Regions from separate parts of the Extibacter sp. GGCC_0201 genome, predicted to be linked through region 2. Evidence: riboswitches for the same ligand, from Rfam matches in the RefSeq annotation. Region 2 holds a riboswitch; each other region holds the start of a gene.
The links. Region 2 has a riboswitch for glycine ahead of gcvT (glycine cleavage system aminomethyltransferase GcvT). Riboswitches for the same ligand answer to the same signal wherever they lie in the genome.
Positions count from the first base shown of each region.

Region 1 (6,400 bases), on a different contig from region 2:
AGGTATGGGAGAAGAATGTGGTGTATTTGGAGCCTATGATATGGATGGGGGCGATGTAGCCCCCACCGTATATTATGGGCTTTTCGCATTACAGCACCGCGGGCAGGAAAGCTGCGGCATAGCAGTGACGGACACATATGGGGAAAGAAAAGTACGCTCGAAGAAAGGGCTCGGACTTGTCAATGACGTCTTTGACGAGGAGTCCCTCAGGGAACTGAAAGGAAATCTCGGAGTAGGGCATGTGCGCTATTCCACAGCAGGGGGCTCCAGGGCGGAGAATGCCATGCCCCTTGTCATCAACTATGTGAAAGGGACGCTCGTCATCGCCCACAACGGCAATCTGACGAATGCGGTGGAGCTTCGGAGGGAGCTGGAATACACCGGGGCCATCTTCCAGACGACCATCGACTCTGAGGTGATTGCGTACCATATCGCACGGGAACGTCTGAATACGGGGAAGGCCGAGGATGCGGTAAAGAATGCGATGAAGAAGATCAGGGGTGCATATGCGCTCGTCGTCAGTTCTCCAAGGAAGATGATCGGAGCCAGAGACCCCTTCGGTCTGAAGCCGCTCTGCATCGGTAAGCGCGGGAATACGTATATCCTGGCATCGGAAAGCTGCGCCCTTTCTGCCGTAGGCGCGGACTTTGTGCGGGATGTCGAGCCGGGTGAGATCGTTTCATTTACAAAGCATGGCATCGAATCAGACAGGAGCATGGCAATCGATGCAGGGAAACAGGCCCGATGTATCTTTGAATATATCTACTTTGCCAGGACAGACAGTACGCTTGACGGTGTGAACGTGTATCATTCCCGGATTATAGCGGGAAGAGCGCTTGCAAAGTCTTATCCCGTAGCCGCGGACCTCGTTGTCGGGGTGCCGGACTCCGGGCTCGTAGCCGCGAAAGGCTATTCGGAAGAGTCGGGGATCCCGTACGGCATGGCCTTCCATAAGAACAGCTATGTAGGCCGTACGTTCATCAAGCCGAGCCAGAGCGAGCGGGAGTCAAGCGTGAAGATCAAGCTCAATGTCATAGAGGAAGTGGTACGGGGCAGACGGATCGTGATGGTTGACGATTCCATCGTGCGGGGTACGACGTGCGCCAATATCATCAAGATGCTGAAAAAGGCAGGCGCTCTAGAAGTCCATGTCAGAATAAGCTCCCCGCCTTTCCTGTATCCGTGTTATTTCGGAACGGATGTACCTTCCAATGAGCAGCTGATCGCCCATACGCATACGCCGGATGAGATACAGAAGATGATCGGGGCGGACTCCCTCGGCTATATGGAGATAGACAAGCTGAAAGATATGGTAGGGGACCTCGGATACTGCGATGCATGCTTTACAGGCAACTACCCGATGGAAGTGCCGGGGAAGGATGTCTCACAGGCTTTTGAATAGACTCGGAGCATATGGGGTGGATTTATGAAATTGGATGAAAGGATAAAGAATATGAGTACAGACAGATATGTAAGCCCGTTATCAGAGCGTTATGCCAGCAAAGAGATGCAGTATGTCTTTTCTCCGGACAAGAAGTTCCGGACATGGAGAAGGCTTTGGATTGCGCTGGCCGAGACGGAGAAGGATCTCGGGCTTCCGATTACGGATGAACAGATTGGAGAATTGAAGGAACACAAAGACGATATCAACTATGATGTGGCGAGAGAACGAGAGAAGGTCGTCCGGCATGATGTGATGTCGCATGTATATGCATACGGGCAGCAGTGCCCGAAGGCGAAAGGGATCATCCATCTTGGCGCCACATCGTGCTATGTCGGCGATAATACTGACATCATCATCATGGCGGAAGCGCTGGAGATCGTGAGAAAGAAGCTCCTCAACGTCATAGCGGAGCTTGCCGCATTCGCGGATGAATACAAGGCGCTTCCGACGCTTGCGTTCACACACTTCCAGCCTGCCCAGCCTACGACGGTGGGGAAGAGGGCCACGCTCTGGATGCAGGAATTTATGATGGATCTGGAAGATCTGGAGTATGTGAAGGACAGCCTGAAGCTGCTCGGCTCCAAGGGGACGACCGGGACCCAGGCGAGCTTTCTGGAGCTGTTTGAGGGAGACCAGGAGAAGATAGACAGGATAGACCCGATGATCGCAGAAAAGATGGGATTTAAAGCATGCTATCCGGTATCCGGACAGACCTACTCGCGCAAGGTGGATACAAGAGTCGTGAACGTGCTTGCAGGCATAGCCGCCAGCGCACATAAGTTCTCTAACGATATACGGCTCCTGCAGCATCTGAAAGAGGTGGAAGAGCCATTTGAAAAGACCCAGATAGGCTCTTCCGCGATGGCGTACAAGAGAAATCCGATGCGAAGCGAGAGGATTGCATCCCTGTCCCGCTATGTGATGGCGGACGCGCTGAATCCTGCCATAACATCGGCGGCGCAGTGGTTTGAACGGACGCTGGATGATTCCGCGAACAAGCGTCTCAGCGTACCGGAAGGCTTCCTGGCTGTGGACGGCATCCTGGACCTGTGCCTGAACGTCGTGGACGGCCTCGTCGTGTATCCGAAGGTGATTGAAAAGCGTCTTATGTCGGAGCTGCCCTTCATGGCCACGGAAAATATCATGATGGACGCGGTCAAGGCAGGCGGCGACAGGCAGGAACTGCATGAGAAGATCCGGGAGCTGTCCATGGAGGCAGGAAGAAATGTCAAAGAAAAAGGGCTGGATAACAATCTGCTGGAACTCATCGCGGCAGATCCGGCATTCAATCTGAGCGAAGAAGAGCTTAAGAAGACGATGGATCCGTCCAGATATACCGGACGTGCGGCGGTGCAGGTAGATGCGTTCCTTAAGGACTCGGTATCACCGCTGCTTGAAGCAAACAAAGAAGTGCTTGGCATGAGCGCAGAGATCAATGTCTAGCAGATAGAATATAAGGCGGCTGCCGGAGTGGATTCCGGCGGCTGCCTTTTTTGCAGCCTGTGCCAGGGCGTTGGCATTTTACACAAATCTTCAGATGTATGTCAACGTAAATTCAATGTGTAAATGTGAATATTGAAGAAAATTCACCAAAAATCATCATTAGTGAAGAATCCTGTTGCATTTACTTTGTTAATAATTTATCATATACTTATCGATAGGTAAGGTCTGGTTATCGGCCGTATCTATGAGAGAAGGAGGGAATTTAGAATGGATACATTAAATGACATTGTCTTGACGATTCAGCATTATCTTGCGGATTACATCCTGATTGCTGCGCTTCTGCTTGGCGGCATCTGGTTTACCGTAAGGCTTGGGTTTATCCAGGTAAGAGGATTCAAGGAAGGCATGAAAAGGACGTTCGGCGGCCTGTTCCACAAGAAGGGGGAGGCAGGAGCCGACGGCATGTCCTCATTCCAGGCACTGGCTACGGCAATCGCGGCGCAGGTAGGTACCGGCAACATAGCCGGGGCTGCTACGGCACTTGCAATCGGAGGGCCCGGAGCAATCTTCTGGATGTGGGTCGCGGCTTTTCTCGGCATGGCAACCATATTTTCAGAAGCCATCATGGCGCAGAAGTACAAATGTGTAGGTGACGACGGTGAGGTGACGGGAGGTCCCGTATATTATATCCGTGCGGCATTCAAGGGCACGTTCGGCAAAGTGCTTGCGGGCATATTTGCAGTACTGATAATCCTGGCGCTTGGCTTCATGGGCAATGCGGTACAGTCCAACTCTATCGCGGCAGCTTTCCACACGGCTTTCGGCGTTCCCCAGGCAGTGATGGGGGTCATCATCGCAGTTCTGGCTCTGGCCGTATTCATGGGCGGCATGAAGCGGATTGCCAAGGTGACAGAGACGATAGTCCCGATTATGGCTGCGCTGTATATCGTGGGGGCATTGATTGTAATCATCTATAACTATAAGAACATACCTTACGCGTTCCACGCGATTATCGTCGGCGCTTTCAGCCCGTCATCCATCGCAGGCGGCGCGGTCGGGGCAACGATCAAGCTGGCGCTCACAAAGGGTGTGGCCCGTGGCCTTTTCTCCAATGAGGCCGGTATGGGCTCTACGCCGCACGCACATGCGGTCGCCAAGGTAGACCATCCGGTGGAACAGGGATTCGTGGCAATGATCGGCGTGTTCATCGATACGTTTGTCGTCCTGAACCTGACGGCGCTTGTCATCATTACGACAAAGTCAATCCCTACGGGGAAGACAGGAGCGGAACTGAGCCAGTATGCATTTTCCACTTTGTTCGGCAAAGGAGGGGATATCTTCATCGCAGTATGCATGTTCTTCTTTGCATTCTCTACGATCGTGGGATGGTATTTCTTCGGCCAGGCGAACATCAAATACTTGTTTGGCGCCAAAGCCGTGAAAGTGTATTCCCTGCTCGTGGCTGCCTGCGTCGTACTCGGCTCTCTCGCCCAGGTTGACCTTGTGTGGAATATGGCCGACTGCTTCAATTCCATGATGGTCATCCCGAATATTCTAGGCCTGTTCGCGCTGAGCGGCATGATCAAGAAAGTGCATGACGATTATTATAAGAACTTTTTAAATAAGAAGTCAAAATAAGTTTGGAGTAAATATACATAAATTTAAATGGGATTTGTTGTGTGAAATTACCAAATCGAACTTTCTCATTTGAAAAGGTTGAAAAATTATTAACAATAAGTTAATATTAAAACAAGCAATAAGATATATTCATTGCGTCTATAAATAAAATTTAACAGCGGGTTGATTTTTTTTCAAGAGAGAGCCATGCATATGGCCGCCGAAGAGGCAAGCCGGACAGGTGAGGGTGAACACTTGTGGGGTGAAACTTTCAGGCAAAAGGACTGGGAAAAGGACCGCATTCTGAATCTTGTGTTGAAGTAAGATGATTACGCCAAAAGACAGAAAGGACGAATTGCACATCTGTGTTTATATCGTCCTTTTTTTATTCAAAATTTGATTACCATAATTATCCAGTCGAAGAGGTGGATGGGATGCAGAATGATTACATAATAATAACGAATAATCCACTTGTACCGGAGAAAATCGGCGGAACGCATAACGTGGAGTACGAAGAGATTTCTTATGAGGAAGTGCTCAGGGCGGTAAGAGACAGAATACATGAAGGGCACACGCTTTTATCACACCCTTTGTCGGGGAGTGTAAAGCCTAATGAAACACCATATAAATCAATCATGCTGTCGGCAGGAAAGGGGGAGGTAGACCCGAGGTCGGTCGTTATCATCGAGAATGCCATAGAGGCGTGCGGCAAGTTCGTGTTCAAGTCAGACAAGTATAAGCGCGAGGTATATGATGACTTCCAGATGATAGACTGGACCCTACTGGAAAGCGCGATAACATCGGCAGACGTGTGGTAATGTCTGCACAGCCGGGCAGGAAGCGTCCGGCCAGGTATGCGGGAGGTTGTAACAAGCGAAAGCTTCAACAAATAACAACATTTAACTTAAGGAGGGAACAATACGTGAAATTAGAAATGGGACACATATACATCAAGGATATTCAGTTCGCGGCAGAATCCAAGATTGAAGACGGAATCCTTTATGTATCAGAAGAGGCTGTAAAGGCAGTAGCTCTCGAGGACGAGAAGATCAAGAGCGTATCATTCGACATTGCAAAGCCAGGTGAGAGCGTGAGGATCACCCCTGTGAAGGATGTCATCGAGCCACGTGTTAAAGTAGAAGGAAGAGGGGGAATCTTCCCGGGCGTCATCTCTAAGGTAGATACGGTAGGAAGCGGCAAGACTTATGCGTTAAAAGGCATGGCGGTCGTTACGGCCGGCAAGATAGTAGGCTTCCAGGAAGGCATCATCGACATGACAGGCCCTGGCGCGGACTATACGCCATTTTCAAAGACGCTCAACCTCGTTATGGTATGTGAACCGGTAGACGGTATCAAACAGCACGACTATGAGAAGGCAGTAAGGTTTGCAGGCTTCCGGGTTGCGGTATATATCGGGGAACTTGCACGGAACCTTACACCGGACGAGACGAAAGTGTATGAGACATGCACGATCAAAGAAGGCATGGAAAAATATCCGGACCTTCCGAGAGTCGCATACGTACAGATGCTTCAGAGCCAGGGGCTTCTGCACGATACATATGTGTACGGCGTAGACGCGAAGAAAGTGCTTCCGACTGTCCTGAATCCGACGGAGATCATGGACGGCGCTATCGTATCCGGCAACTGCGTATCCGCATGCGACAAGAACCCGACCTATGTGCACCTGAACAATCCGGTCGTACATGATATGTTTGAAGAGCACGGCAAGACAATCAACTTCGTATGCCAGATCATCACAAATGAAAACGTATACCTTGCAGACAAGCAGCGTTCCTCAGACTGGACCGCAAAGCTTTGCAAGATGTTAGACCTTGACGGTGTCATCGTATCCCAGGAAGGATTCGGAAACCCGGATACGGACTTGATCATGAACTG
Region 1 covers NZ_JABFCH010000015.1:80,112-86,511, reverse strand. Annotated here, with positions in the region: gene purF (amidophosphoribosyltransferase) at 1-1,402, shown strand, start outside; gene purB (adenylosuccinate lyase) at 1,454-2,887, shown strand; gene HJV72_RS11440 (alanine/glycine:cation symporter family protein) at 3,155-4,525, shown strand; glycine riboswitch at 4,690-4,801, shown strand; gene HJV72_RS11435 (GrdX family protein) at 4,939-5,322, shown strand; gene HJV72_RS11430 (glycine/sarcosine/betaine reductase component B subunit) at 5,427-6,400, shown strand, end outside.
Region 1: another riboswitch for glycine. It lies ahead of HJV72_RS11435 (GrdX family protein); the one in region 2 lies ahead of gcvT (glycine cleavage system aminomethyltransferase GcvT).

Region 2 (6,400 bases):
TCACAGAGGTACTCCTCCGCAGTCCGGATGACTTCAAGACATCCCTGTACCGTTTGTTCCGGCTGCAGCGGATGAACCTCTGTAAAGCCGGGAAGTTCGGCCATGTCATTGTTGATTTTCGGGTTGTACTTCATCGTACAGGAGCCAAGGGGATAGAATCCATCGTTGACTCCGTGGGATTTCTTCGCCAGCTCCGTGTAATGCCTGCTCAAATCATTTTCCGACATCTCCGGCAGATGCAGCGCCATCTTCCGCCTGTCTTTTTCTGCAGGTTCCACTACCGGCACGTCACATGCCGGAAGCAGATCCATGCCTCTGCCCGGTCTGCTTTTTTCAAATATAAGCATCTACTGCACCTCCTTCAAAATACGGACCACCCTGTCGATCTCTTCTTTTGTGTTCATCTCCGTACAGCACCAGAGTATCTTTCCGTCCGCAAGTGGATAACCTCCGAGAATCCCTTCCTTTTCCAATGCTTCCAGTGCTCTTTGCGCCGGCACGTCTGAGCCCGTGACAAATTCATGGAAGAACTCTGCCTTGTTCAGAGTCTTATAACCGATCGCGTCAAGCTCTGCTGCCATATAATGTGCCTTAGACATGCACTGCCGCGCAGCCTTCTGTATGCCCTCCTGTCCCATCGCCGCCAGATATACGCCCACTCCGAGTGCACAGAGTGCCTGGTTGGAACAGATGTTGCTGGACGCCTTCTCCCGCCGGATATGCTGCTCTCTCGCCTGAAGCGTCAATACATACCCTGTATTCCCATTAGAATCTTTCGTCTCGCCAACGATGCGGCCTGGAAGCTTCCTTGTCATCCCTTCTACGCAAGTCATAAAGCCAAGATACGGTCCGCCAAACCCAAGCATAAGCCCAAGCGGCTGCCCTTCTCCGACTGCCACATCGGCACCGTACTCCCTCGGCGTCTTCAGGACGCCAAGCGATATAGGATTCACACCCATGACATATCTGGCACCCGCGCTGTGGGCAATCTCGCCTGCCTTTGCAGCATCTTCCAGATTGCCGTAATAATTCGGATGCTGGATATAGACGCAGGCTGTCTGCGCGTCAATATGCTCTTCCAGCCAGGACAGGTCTGTTACGCCGTCTGCCTCCGGTATCACTTCCAGCTCCATCTCGTTGCCGAAGCAATAGGTCCTGACCGTCTCCAGTACATACGGCGGCGCCGCTGCCGACACAAATGCTTTCTTCCGCTTCCGTTCCCGGCACATGGCAACCCCTTCCGCAGCGGCTGACGCTCCGTCATAGACCGAAGCGTTGGAGGCGTCCATACCGGTCAGGTCACAGATCATCGTCTGATATTCGTAAATCGACTGGAGAATTCCCTGGCTGATCTCGGCCTGGTACGGTGTGTAGGCCGTCATCAGGTTCTCTTTTGAAGTGACGCTTTTCACGATGGCCGGTATAAAATGGCGGTATGCACCGGCCCCTCTGAAAATGCTAGGAAATACCGTGTTTTTTGCAGCCATCTGCTGCATCCTTCTTCGGACCTCCAATTCGGACATGCCTTCGGGCAGATCCAGGGTGCCCTTTACTTTTACTTCATCCGGAATGTGGATGAATAAATCCTCCATAGAAGAAAAGCCAATTTCATTCAGCATGGCTTTCTGCTCTTCTCTGGTGTTTGGAACGTATGAGCCCATAGGAACACCTCCTTACTCTTTCTCGCTCTCGACTAATGCTTCATACTCTTTTGCTGATAATAATTCTTCCTTTTCAGACACGTCCTTCACTTTTACGAACCATGCCTCGTAAGGTGATTCGTTGATACGTTCCGGGGCGTCCAGCAGTTCTTCATTGACCTCGCTCACAACGCCAGATACCGGCGCGTATACATCTGAGACTGCCTTGACAGATTCCACGTCTGCAAAAGGCTCTCCCACCGTTATCTCATCCCCCTCCTCCGGGAGGTTGACAAATACAAGGTCGCCAAGCTCAGACTGTGCATAGTCTGTCAGGCCTATCACGAACACTCCGTCTTCTTCTTTTACCCATTCATGTGATTTGGAATACAATACTCCTTGCTCTAATTTCATAACTATCCATTCCTTTCTTTTTCTATCTTTCCTGTCATCCGTCTACTTGTTTCTTTTATAAAAGGGAAGTGCCGTAATCTCTGCTTCAACCATACGGCCCCGCACTTCTGCCGCTACCTTTGTGCCCGGTTCCGTATATTCTGCCTCGAGAAGCGCCATGGCAACGGGATAGCCAAGATATGGACAGTGCGTGCCGGACGTCGTATGTCCGATTACGGTATCGCCCACATATACATCCTGATGCTCCCGGATGATTCCCCGTCCGGTCACTTTAAGCCCTACACGCTTTCTCTTTGGCTCTCCTAGCTTCTCCATGGCTTTCTTGCCGATAAAGTCCTCCTTGGCCATCTTGACTGCGAATGTAAGCCCCGTCTCAAGCGGCGTCACCTCTTCGTCCATCTCATGTCCGTAGAGCGGCATGGCCGCTTCCATGCGCAGCGTGTCCCTGGCCCCCAGTCCGCAAGGAATCAGTCCGTCTTCCTTTCCGGTTTCCAGCAGAAGATTCCACATCTGCTCTGCTTTCCCACTGTCCAGATACAATTCCACTCCATCTTCTCCTGTATATCCCGTCTTTGATATGATGCAGGGAATCCCGCCCGCCTCCGCCTCGAACACCGCATGGTAATACTTCTGCGGAATGCACGCTTCCTCCGTAATCCTGCGGAGGATATCCATGGCCCTTGGCCCCTGGAGCGCAAGCTGCGCATACCGTTCGGAGACATCGGTGAACGTAACCTCGCCCGACTGGTGTGCCACCATCCATTCATAATCCTTATCTTTGTTTGCGGCATTGACTACGATAAAGTAACGTTCCTCTCCTTCTTTGTAGACAATCAGGTCGTCTACGGTCCCGCCATTCTCATTGCACATCGGACTGTACCTCGCCTGCCCGATTGCCATCCCTTCAAAGTTGTTCGTAAGCAGCATCTGCAGATTGGAAAGTGCATCCCTGCCCTCACACCGTATCTCTCCCATGTGGGAGACATCGAACAGCCCTGCCTGCGTCCGCACTGCCATGTGCTCTTTCATCACCCCGGTGCCATACTGCACGGGAAGTATGTATCCGGCAAACGGGACCATCTTCCCGCCTGCCTGCACATGCGCTTCGTAAAGCGGCGTCTTTCGCTCCATATCCCTACCTCCTTCATAGTCTGTATCGATTGACTTTTACAAGTTCATACCGGCGATGGAACGCTCGACTTCTGCCCCCGATGATGCAAAAAGGGGCAAATATAAATATCACACTGATATCCATACTCACCCCTGTCATCCAGAGTATCGTCCGAACTTAATTCCTTTGCCTGAGAGTTTCGGTCATCCCTTTCCCCTTCGGCGCTATCACACAGATAGACTCTCTTAAATCCATCACCCGATATATGAAACTACTTTGATTATAACGGGCTTTAAATTATCTGTCAATAATTGTTTTTTTATTAACATTTCGCTCAATTGATTTATATTTCACATAATTGTCTATATGTTATCAATCAGTCTGTCTGCGCCATCCGCTGCGTCAGCCCCGTCTTCTCCATCCTTTTATAGACAATCGCAGGTACGGAGATACAGATACATGCAAGCACGGAGATCATAACCGCATACAGAACCCACGGATAGGTAAATGTAAAGTATGCAAGCCTGGCCTTCATATAGATGCATACAAGACCAAGTATGCCGCTTCCTGCCGTAAGCATAAGCCCTGCCGTCAGAAGACAGTAATACAGGCCTTCTGCCATGAGCATCCGTTTAAGCTGCCTGTGCGTCATCCCCATACCTTCCAGCAGTGCCAGCTCTTTCTGTCTCGACCATATGCCTGTCACCATCACATTCAGGTAATTCATCAGTCCGGCGAATATCAGTATCATGCCGAGCACACCCAGTATCAGCCGGCTCCCCTGCATATATCTCTGGGCCTCTAAGAGCAGGCCCGACTTGCTGAGGATCAAGAGCCCCGCCTCTTCTCCCCGTCTGATGTTCTCCCTGCCTGCTATCTGCTGAATCGCTTCTCCTGCGGCGTGCTCCTTGCCTTTCTCCACGCTCAGCTCCAGAAAGAAGGTCTTTTTTGTAATCCCAAGCTTTTCAAATCCTTCCTCACTGATGACAAAATAGTCGATGCGGGGGCCGTGCCACGTCCGCTTAAGTTCCGGGAACCCTTCCGCTTTCGTGTCCATATAGCCGCACAGCGTCATCGGCTCAGACTTTTCTGTCTTAACCTCTCCCATCTCTTCCAGCTCCTGCACGGAGGCATCCATCCGCCTGTCACGTTCTTCTTTGGACCATAACCTGGAAAATACGACAGGTTCCCCGACACTTTCCACGGCCTGCTTTTCCTTGGCCGGTGAGAGGATATGGTCGTGCAGGTACAGTACGCCGGTGCCATCTTCCAGACTCTCCATATCGGCCGCCGCGCCGCTCTCCCTGGCATATTCCTTCAGTTCTTCTATCTCTTTCCTGTCCAGAATCTGTATCGTACAGCTTCCCGCCGCTTCGATAAGGTCTATGACCGTGCCGATGCTGTCATCATAATTCTCATCTGTCTCCGCCTCTTTGTCCCTCACCAGCGGGCGGACGCCTTTTTTCGTATACCTCGGATACATGTATCCGCCGATAGCCGCGTATGATTTCTTCTTATCCACCCCGTCCACGGCCAGCAGCTGTTCTGTTACTTCCTCGCTTAACGGCGAGAACGTATCATAATCGTTGTCTGTCAGAAGGGCAAAGTTATCCCCTTCCGTCTCCAATGGGTCCTCCTGGGGGTTCCTGCCTTTATATTCTTCTCCATATCCCTGCGACTTTCCCCATGGACCGAATGCGCCGGATATGAGGAAGTCCGGCCTGCTTTCTATCGCATGGCTGTAATCGGTCCCCGCTGCAATTACGGCGGCTCCCAGAGCCACCTCAAGCCCGAGGAACAAGGATAGTACCGTACGCAGGAATCTGCCGCGGTGGCGGAACAGGTTCTGCCACGCCATGTGGCACACCTCCCGTTCCGGCGACCTCCTTCTCCTGCCAGCCGTGCCTGTCTTTGGCTGCCGCCTTGTCTTCTTCTGCCCTGTTCCGGTATAGTGCAGCGCCTCTACGCAAGAGCGGCTGACTGCACGGCAGATCGTCTCTGCCGCAGCACCTATAGCCACAATGCCGGTGAAGATAACGGCAAGGGCAACCAGCTCAGGGTGAAGCACCTTCAGCCCTGCCGCCCCTCCGTACCGGAACAGGTACTGTCTGCCGAGTATCCGGGGAATCACGGTTGACAGAATCACTATGGATAAGATTACGCCCGTGGGAATCCCCATACATAAGATACGCCATATCTGCCCGAAGTAGATGCGGCGGACCTGCTTTTCTGTCGTGCCGATCGTATTCAGAAGGCCGATCTGCCGGATATCCTTTGCCATGGATATGTGCATGACGTTATGTATGAGGAAAAAGATGCTTGCTAGCACGAGCGCTGCTCCGGCTGCCGCAAGACCGTATCCTCCCATAAACCGGTTCACAGCAGCATAGTTGTACGTATTGCCCCCTGTAAACCTCTGAGACGTGCTGTCCATCTTGATGTCTTCATAGAGTCTTTCTTCCGTCCTCCGCCCATCCATGCTGTCTTTCTGCCGGATAAGAAGGGAATCTGGCTTTCCGATACTGCCGCCCCACTCCTTCAGCTTTTCTTCTGATATGTATCCCTTTGCCATATGTGAGGACGGTTCCACATAATCTTCGTACCAGCCGCACAGGGTAAATGTCTCCTCTTCTGTCCGAAACAGCCCTATCTCTACCGTAAGCCGGACTTTCATCCCCTTCTTGGGCTCACGGATGCCGAGATGTTCCAGTGCCCGAAGCGGCAGCATAAGATCTTGCCTGCCCTTCGGATAGCCCCCGCTTATACCTGTATATGCAGGCCGTTCCATCACTTCCCAAGCCGTCTTGTCCAGACATGTCATCTCACAGAGAGGGGTGCTGTCCGGTTCTTCATATGCATATCCGGGGGTACTGCTTCTCCCCACTTCCTTTATGTAGCTTAAGCTCTTTGTCTTTTCATACTGTCCCTTCGTCGGATCTTCCAGATATGTGGCAGCCGCCGTACCGTCCTGCCGCACCGACTTCAGGTATTCTGCCTGGATCTTTCCGCGGGAGACGCCGAACACCATGCAGAGCGTCACGATTCCGAGCACTACCGCGCCGAATAGGATCCGGTTCCTGCCTCTGCCTGCCTTCCCGATCTTCCTTGACAGCATACGTATGACCTGGCTATTTGTATTGGGAACATGACCGCTGCTTCGTCTCATGGCTGTTCCTCCTGTCCCCATATCTTTCCGTCTTCGATACGGACGATCCGGTCCGCCATCTGGGCCACT
Region 2 covers NZ_JABFCH010000007.1:36,598-42,997, forward strand. Annotated here, with positions in the region: gene gcvPB (aminomethyl-transferring glycine dehydrogenase subunit GcvPB) at 1-347, opposite strand, end outside; gene gcvPA (aminomethyl-transferring glycine dehydrogenase subunit GcvPA) at 348-1,661, opposite strand; gene gcvH (glycine cleavage system protein GcvH) at 1,674-2,054, opposite strand; gene gcvT (glycine cleavage system aminomethyltransferase GcvT) at 2,097-3,185, opposite strand; glycine riboswitch at 3,334-3,423, opposite strand; gene HJV72_RS06475 (ABC transporter permease) at 3,542-6,331, opposite strand; gene HJV72_RS06480 (ABC transporter ATP-binding protein) at 6,328-6,400, opposite strand, start outside.

Region 3 (6,400 bases), on a different contig from region 2:
AAATTGTCCCGGATGCCTGTGGCTGCCGGGTATTTTGGATATAGAAGCAGGAGGGCAAATATGCAGAAATACGGAGTAAATGAATTGAGGAAAATGTTCCTGGAGTATTTTGAGAGCAAGGGACATCTGATAATGAAGAGTTTTTCGCTCGTACCTCACAATGACAAGAGCTTATTGCTGATCAATTCGGGCATGGCGCCGCTCAAGCCATATTTTACAGGGCAGGAGATTCCGCCGAGAAAAAGAGTCACCACATGTCAGAAGTGTATCCGTACCGGCGATATAGAGAATGTAGGCAAGACCGCCAGACACGGAACATTTTTCGAGATGCTTGGAAACTTCTCGTTCGGTGATTATTTCAAAAAGGAGTCTATCCGATGGACATGGGAGTTCCTCACAGAAGTGGTCGGGCTTGAACCGGACAGGCTGTATCCGTCCGTCTACCTGGACGATGATGAGGCATGGGAAATCTGGAATAAAGATATAGGAATCACACCGGAGCGGATCTTCCGTTTTGGAAAAGAAGACAACTTCTGGGAGCACGGTTCCGGGCCGTGTGGACCGTGTTCGGAGGTGTACTATGACCGGGGGCCTGAATATGGCTGCGGCAGTCCGGATTGTACGGTGGGATGTGAATGTGACCGTTATATGGAGATATGGAACAATGTATTTACCCAGTTCGACAATGACGGCAACAATAATTATACCGAGCTGGAGCAGAAGAATATCGATACCGGCATGGGTCTGGAGCGTCTGGCCTGTGTCGTACAGGGCGTAGACTCCATGTTCGATATCGATACAATCAAAGCGCTGAGAGACCATGTCTGCCGCATCACGAAGACGGAATACGGGCAGGACGATGAGACGGATGTGTCTCTGCGTGTTATCACGGATCATGTACGTTCCGTGACCTTTATGATTTCAGACGGAATCATGCCGTCCAATGAAGGAAGAGGATATGTGCTGCGCCGTCTGCTGCGCCGTGCATGCCGCCATGGAAGGCTGCTTGGTGTGGAAGGAGAATTTCTCGTTGAGCTCGCACAGACAGTTATCGATGGTTCCAAAGACGGATATCCGGAACTGGAAGAGAAGAAAGACTTTATCTTCAAGGTGATTGCCAAAGAAGAGGAACAGTTCAATAAGACGATAGACCAGGGGCTGACCATCCTTGCCGAGATGGAGGCCGAGATGGATAAAAAGGGTGAAAAGACACTGACCGGCAGCCATGCCTTCAAGCTGTATGATACGTATGGATTCCCGCTGGATCTTACAAAGGAGATTCTGGAAGAAAAGGGGCTGTCTGTCGATGAAGACGGCTTCAGGGCATCGATGGAAGTGCAGCGTAGGACAGCGAGAGAGGCAAGAGAAGTGACAAACTATATGGGGGCGGATGCAACAGTGTATGAGTCCATCGACCCAGGTGTCTCTTCGGAGTTTGTCGGCTATGACAATCTGTCGTATACGTCCGGCGTGACCGTTCTCACGACAGAGACGGAAGTGGTAGACGCATTGTCTGACGGAGAGAGGGGAACTGTATTTACAGAGAAGACACCTTTCTATGCCACGAGCGGCGGACAGGAAGCCGATAAAGGTTATATACGGACTGCAGACGGGGAGTTCCGTGTTGAGGATGTGGTAAAGCTGCTCGGCGGAAAAATAGGGCATGTCGGCTATGTGGAAAAGGGAATGATTAAAACGGGCGATACGGTTACACTTGAGGTCGATAAGGAAGTCAGGGCATTGTCTGCAAGAAACCACAGCGCGACACATCTGCTCCATAAGGCGCTTCGTACGGTTCTTGGAACGCATGTAGAGCAGGCAGGCTCTTCTGTAAATGCAGAGCGGCTCCGTTTTGACTTCACCCATTTCTCCGCATTGTCAAAAGAAGAATTGAAACAGGTAGAAGATATTGTCAACAGTCAGATAATGGCCGCGCTTTCAGTCAAAGTGCAGAACCTGCCGATTGAAGAGGCAAGGAAGACAGGTGCTGCGGCACTCTTCGGGGAGAAATACGGTGACATTGTCCGTGTCGTAAGCATGGGAGACTTTTCTGTAGAGTTCTGTGGTGGAACACATGTGGAGAATACCGGTGTCATCACCGCATTCAAAATCATTTCTGAGACAGGGGTTGCAGCGGGCGTACGAAGGATTGAGGCATTGACATCCAAGGGGCTGCTGAACTACTATGATGAACTGGAGAGAAGACTTGTGGAGGCGGCAAAGCTTGTCAAGGCCGCACCGGATAAGCTGGCGGAGAAGATTACACATCTCCAGGCGGAAAATAAAACGCTTCACAGCGAAGTGGAAAGTCTTAAGAGCAGATTGGCCCAGGATGCCATGGGAGATGTGATGAATCAGGTTGTAGAAGTGAACGGAGTGAAGCTCCTTGCGACAAAAGTAGAAGGGGTGGATATGAACGGGCTCCGCGACCTGGGTGACCAGCTGAAAGAGAAGCTTGGAGACGGGGTGATAGTGATAGCATCCGCCAGTGGTGGAAAGGTGAATCTCATGGCCACCGCGACAAAAGGAGCCATAGACAAAGGGGCCCATGCAGGCAATCTCATCAAGGCAATCGCAGGACTCGTAGGCGGAGGCGGAGGCGGTCGCCCGAATATGGCGCAGGCCGGAGGCAAGAATCCGGACGGCATCGATGATGCCATTGCCAAAGCAGGTGAAGTGCTAGAAGGGCAGTTATCATAAATTACAGACTTCATTGTCAGAAGATTAACGTCATAAAAATAACTATGGTTGACAAATTTACATGGGACACATATACTAAGAAAAGAATAAAGCCAAGTGAAACGGCGAGGAAGATTTCTGTCTGATTCTCAGCAGAAAACCGATGAAGCAATTGGAGAGGCACCTAATCTTTCCAAGAAACTTTCAGGTTCAGGTACCCGCCGCGGATGGAACTCTGGAAAGAGCCTTTAAAGGCCACCGTAGAAGTAAAGCTTTCAGGTAAAAATACAGAGGGTATAGGATACGCTATAAGTATGCCTATACCCTCTTTTGTATTGTCTGAATAGTTTGGAAATCTTCATAGGGGTCAGACCCCTGTGGACAAAGGGGTCTGACCCCTATGAAAATTTAAGGAGAATGATTATGGAGCAGAAAAAGGAATTGAAGAGGAACTTGGGTGTGGCGACTGCCATGGCTTTGGTTGTTGGCTGTGTTATCGGGTCCGGCGTGTTCTTTAAGCCGCAGGCGATTTATACTGCTACAGGAGGAGCGCCGGGGCTTGGCATGATTGCCTGGGTCATTACGGGGCTTGCGAGCATTGCAGCTGCCCTTACCTTTGCGGAAGTGGCTATCATGATACCGAAGACAGGAGGCATGGTGGCGTATCTGGAAGAGATTTATAATCCGGTTGTCGGCTTTCTGGCGGGATGGGTGCAGACGATACTATTCTATCCGGCCATGATATCGGCACTTGCGGTCGTATGTGCCCAGCAGGCAGGGCTTTTTATCGGGGAGGGCTTTACGGTTCCGCTTGCGATAGGTATCATCATCCTGATTATATTCTTGAACAATCTTGGTTCCAAAGTCGGCGGGAGCATACAGGTCATTTTTACGGTATGTAAATTGATTCCACTCGTTCTGCTGATGGTCTTTGGATTTGTAAAGGGCAGTGGTGCCAACCCGATTTTCAGCCCCATGGTAGGAGACGGACTGAGTCCGGCAGTGGTACTTGGACAGCTGATGGTTGCCATATTATTTGCCTTTGAGGGCTGGACCGGTGTCGGCGCGATTGCCGGAGAGATGAAGAATCCGAGTAGAGACCTTCCGATTGCGATTGTCGGAGGAGTATCTGTAATCATGGGCGTATACTTTATCATCAACATCGCGTACCTGTGGGTGCTTCCCGCAAGCGAACTGGCGTCCCTTACGGCGCCTGCGTCAGCGGTGGCGCTGAAGGTATTCGGAGACATCGGCGGGAAGATCATATCGGTCGGCATCATGATATCCGTATTCGGCGCCTGCAACGGTTTTGTCCTGTCTGGATCCAGGGTGGCGTATTCCCTGGCGGCGGAAGGCAATTTCCCATTCAGCAGAAATCTTGCAAGGCTGAACAACGCACAGGTTCCTACGAATTCCATCATCCTTGTCGGGGGGATCGGCTGTATCTATGCTATCAGCGGGCAGTTCAACCTGCTCACGGACCTTGCGGTATTCTCAAGCTGGACGTTCTACACCTTGACCTTCATCGGCGTAATGAAGCTCAGAAAGGACCGCCCGGATGCGGTGAGGACCTACAAGGTCCCGCTATATCCAGTCGTACCGATTATCGCGGTTGTCAGCGGAGTGTACGTCATCGTCAACCAGCTGTTCATGTCAGGCCTGCAGTCTACGGTACTTTCGGTGGGCAGTATCATCATCATGCTGGTGGGACTTCCGGTATATACGGTAGTCAAGAAAAAGAAAGATCAGAAAAAAACTACAGCAAATACTGAAAAAATATTGACGTAGTAGAAATATGTGATATAATCTTATGTAGTGCAATAAATATACCCGAACAGTCGTATGGTGCACAATATAGGACTGGAGGGAGGTTAGGTGTGAGTCTATGTCAAATGTAATCGTTAAAGAAAACGAGACGTTAGATAGCGCTTTACGCAGATTCAAAAGAAACTGCGCCAAAGCTGGCATTCAGCAGGAAATTCGTAAAAGAGAACATTACGAAAAGCCAAGTGTAAGACGTAAGAAAAAGTCTGAAGCTGCTAGAAAACGTAAGTATAACTAATATGTGCAGATAAATAGAGTGTTGGGGTACAACACTCTATTTTTACGTTGATGGAACATGTCGGCAGAATACTCAGGAAGAACGAAGAGGTGGTAAAGATGTGGTGGAACAAAGTGATATTCGGCTGGAGTGCGTATCATGTCGTGCTGTGGTTCCTCGTGTACAGTATACTCGGATGGTTTGTAGAATCGGTCTATATGTCATTGTGCAACCGTAAGATTACTAACCGCGGATTTGCAAGATGCCCGGTCTGCCCTATCTATGGCGTCGGTGCGCTGACCGTCTTTTTCATGCTGCAGCCATACAGCGAGCATCCGGTGAAGTTGTTTTTCATGGGAATGCTGCTTGCAACATCCATAGAATTTATAACAGCAGGTATCATGAACAAGATATTCGGCGAGATATGGTGGGATTACCGCAGGAAACCATTTAATTATAAAGGAATCATATGTCTGGAAAGTTCTATCGCCTGGGGGTTCTACACGCTTGCGTTATTTGCGTTCCTCCAGAATATGATAGTCGGGATTGTGGATGTAATCCCTGTCATGATAGGAAAAATAGGCGGAACTGTCGTTATTGTCGTCTATGCGACAGATTTCTTCATCACCTTATACCGGGAGAAGAAAGAAGATATACCTGACCGTGTGTGGCAGGTAAAAGATAAGCTGATGGACAAGCTGTCTAAAGAATGATATGTACAATTTCCCAGCCCGCGCAAAAGTTTTAGAAACAGTTGTTGACGAGGACCCGGGGAAGGTTTATACTGTAAATGTCACAGACGAGGACGTCGTATTTTATATACGGCGTCCTTTTTTCATTGCAGGATCTGTGAATAAGGTAGACGGCAAAAAGTCAGGCAGTAGAGAAAGTGAGGAGATTAGTATGAGACTTAAGGATACGGGACTTACGGCCAGAGAGCTGAAAGCGCTGACAGACAAGTACATGGTGGAGACTTATCCAAGATATGATTTTGTCGCAGAGCGGGCAGAAGGGATGTACCTCTATGACGAGAAAGGGAATGCTTACCTTGACTTTTACGGAGGAGTGGCAGTCAACAGCGCCGGCAACAGAAACGAGAAGGTCATACAGGCAATCAAGGAGCAGGCGGACGATATCGTACATACGTTTAACTATCCGTATACGGTGCCCCAGGCGCTGCTTGCCAGGAAGATATGCGACGCGATAGGAATGGATAAGATATTTTACCAGAATTCGGGTACGGAAGCGAATGAGTGTATGATCAAGATGGCAAGAAAATACGGTACGGACAGATATGGTAAGAACCGTTATCATATCATCACCGCAAAAAATGGATTCCACGGGAGGACGTATGGGGCCATGTCGGCGACCGGACAGCCCGGCAGTGCCATACAGCAGGGGTTCATGCCTGTGGTACCTGGTTTTACCTACGCAGAATTCAACAATCTGGACGATTTTGCATCTAAGGTGACTCCAGACACGATAGCTGTCATGATAGAGCCTGTACAGGGAGAAGGAGGCGTGTATCCTGCGACACAGGAATTCATGACCGGGCTTAGGAAGCTCTGCGACGACCATGAGATGCTTCTGCTGTTCGATGAGGTGCAGACAGGCTGGGGACGCACAGGGACAGTGATGGCATATATGGGGTATGGTGTCAGGCCGGATGCAGTGTCCATG
Region 3 covers NZ_JABFCH010000001.1:182,017-188,416, forward strand. Annotated here, with positions in the region: gene alaS (alanine--tRNA ligase) at 61-2,700, shown strand; glycine riboswitch at 2,905-2,980, shown strand; gene HJV72_RS00855 (APC family permease) at 3,103-4,467, shown strand; gene rpsU (30S ribosomal protein S21) at 4,565-4,741, shown strand; gene HJV72_RS00865 (putative ABC transporter permease) at 4,840-5,433, shown strand; gene HJV72_RS00870 (aspartate aminotransferase family protein) at 5,624-6,400, shown strand, end outside.
Region 3: another riboswitch for glycine. It lies ahead of HJV72_RS00855 (APC family permease); the one in region 2 lies ahead of gcvT (glycine cleavage system aminomethyltransferase GcvT).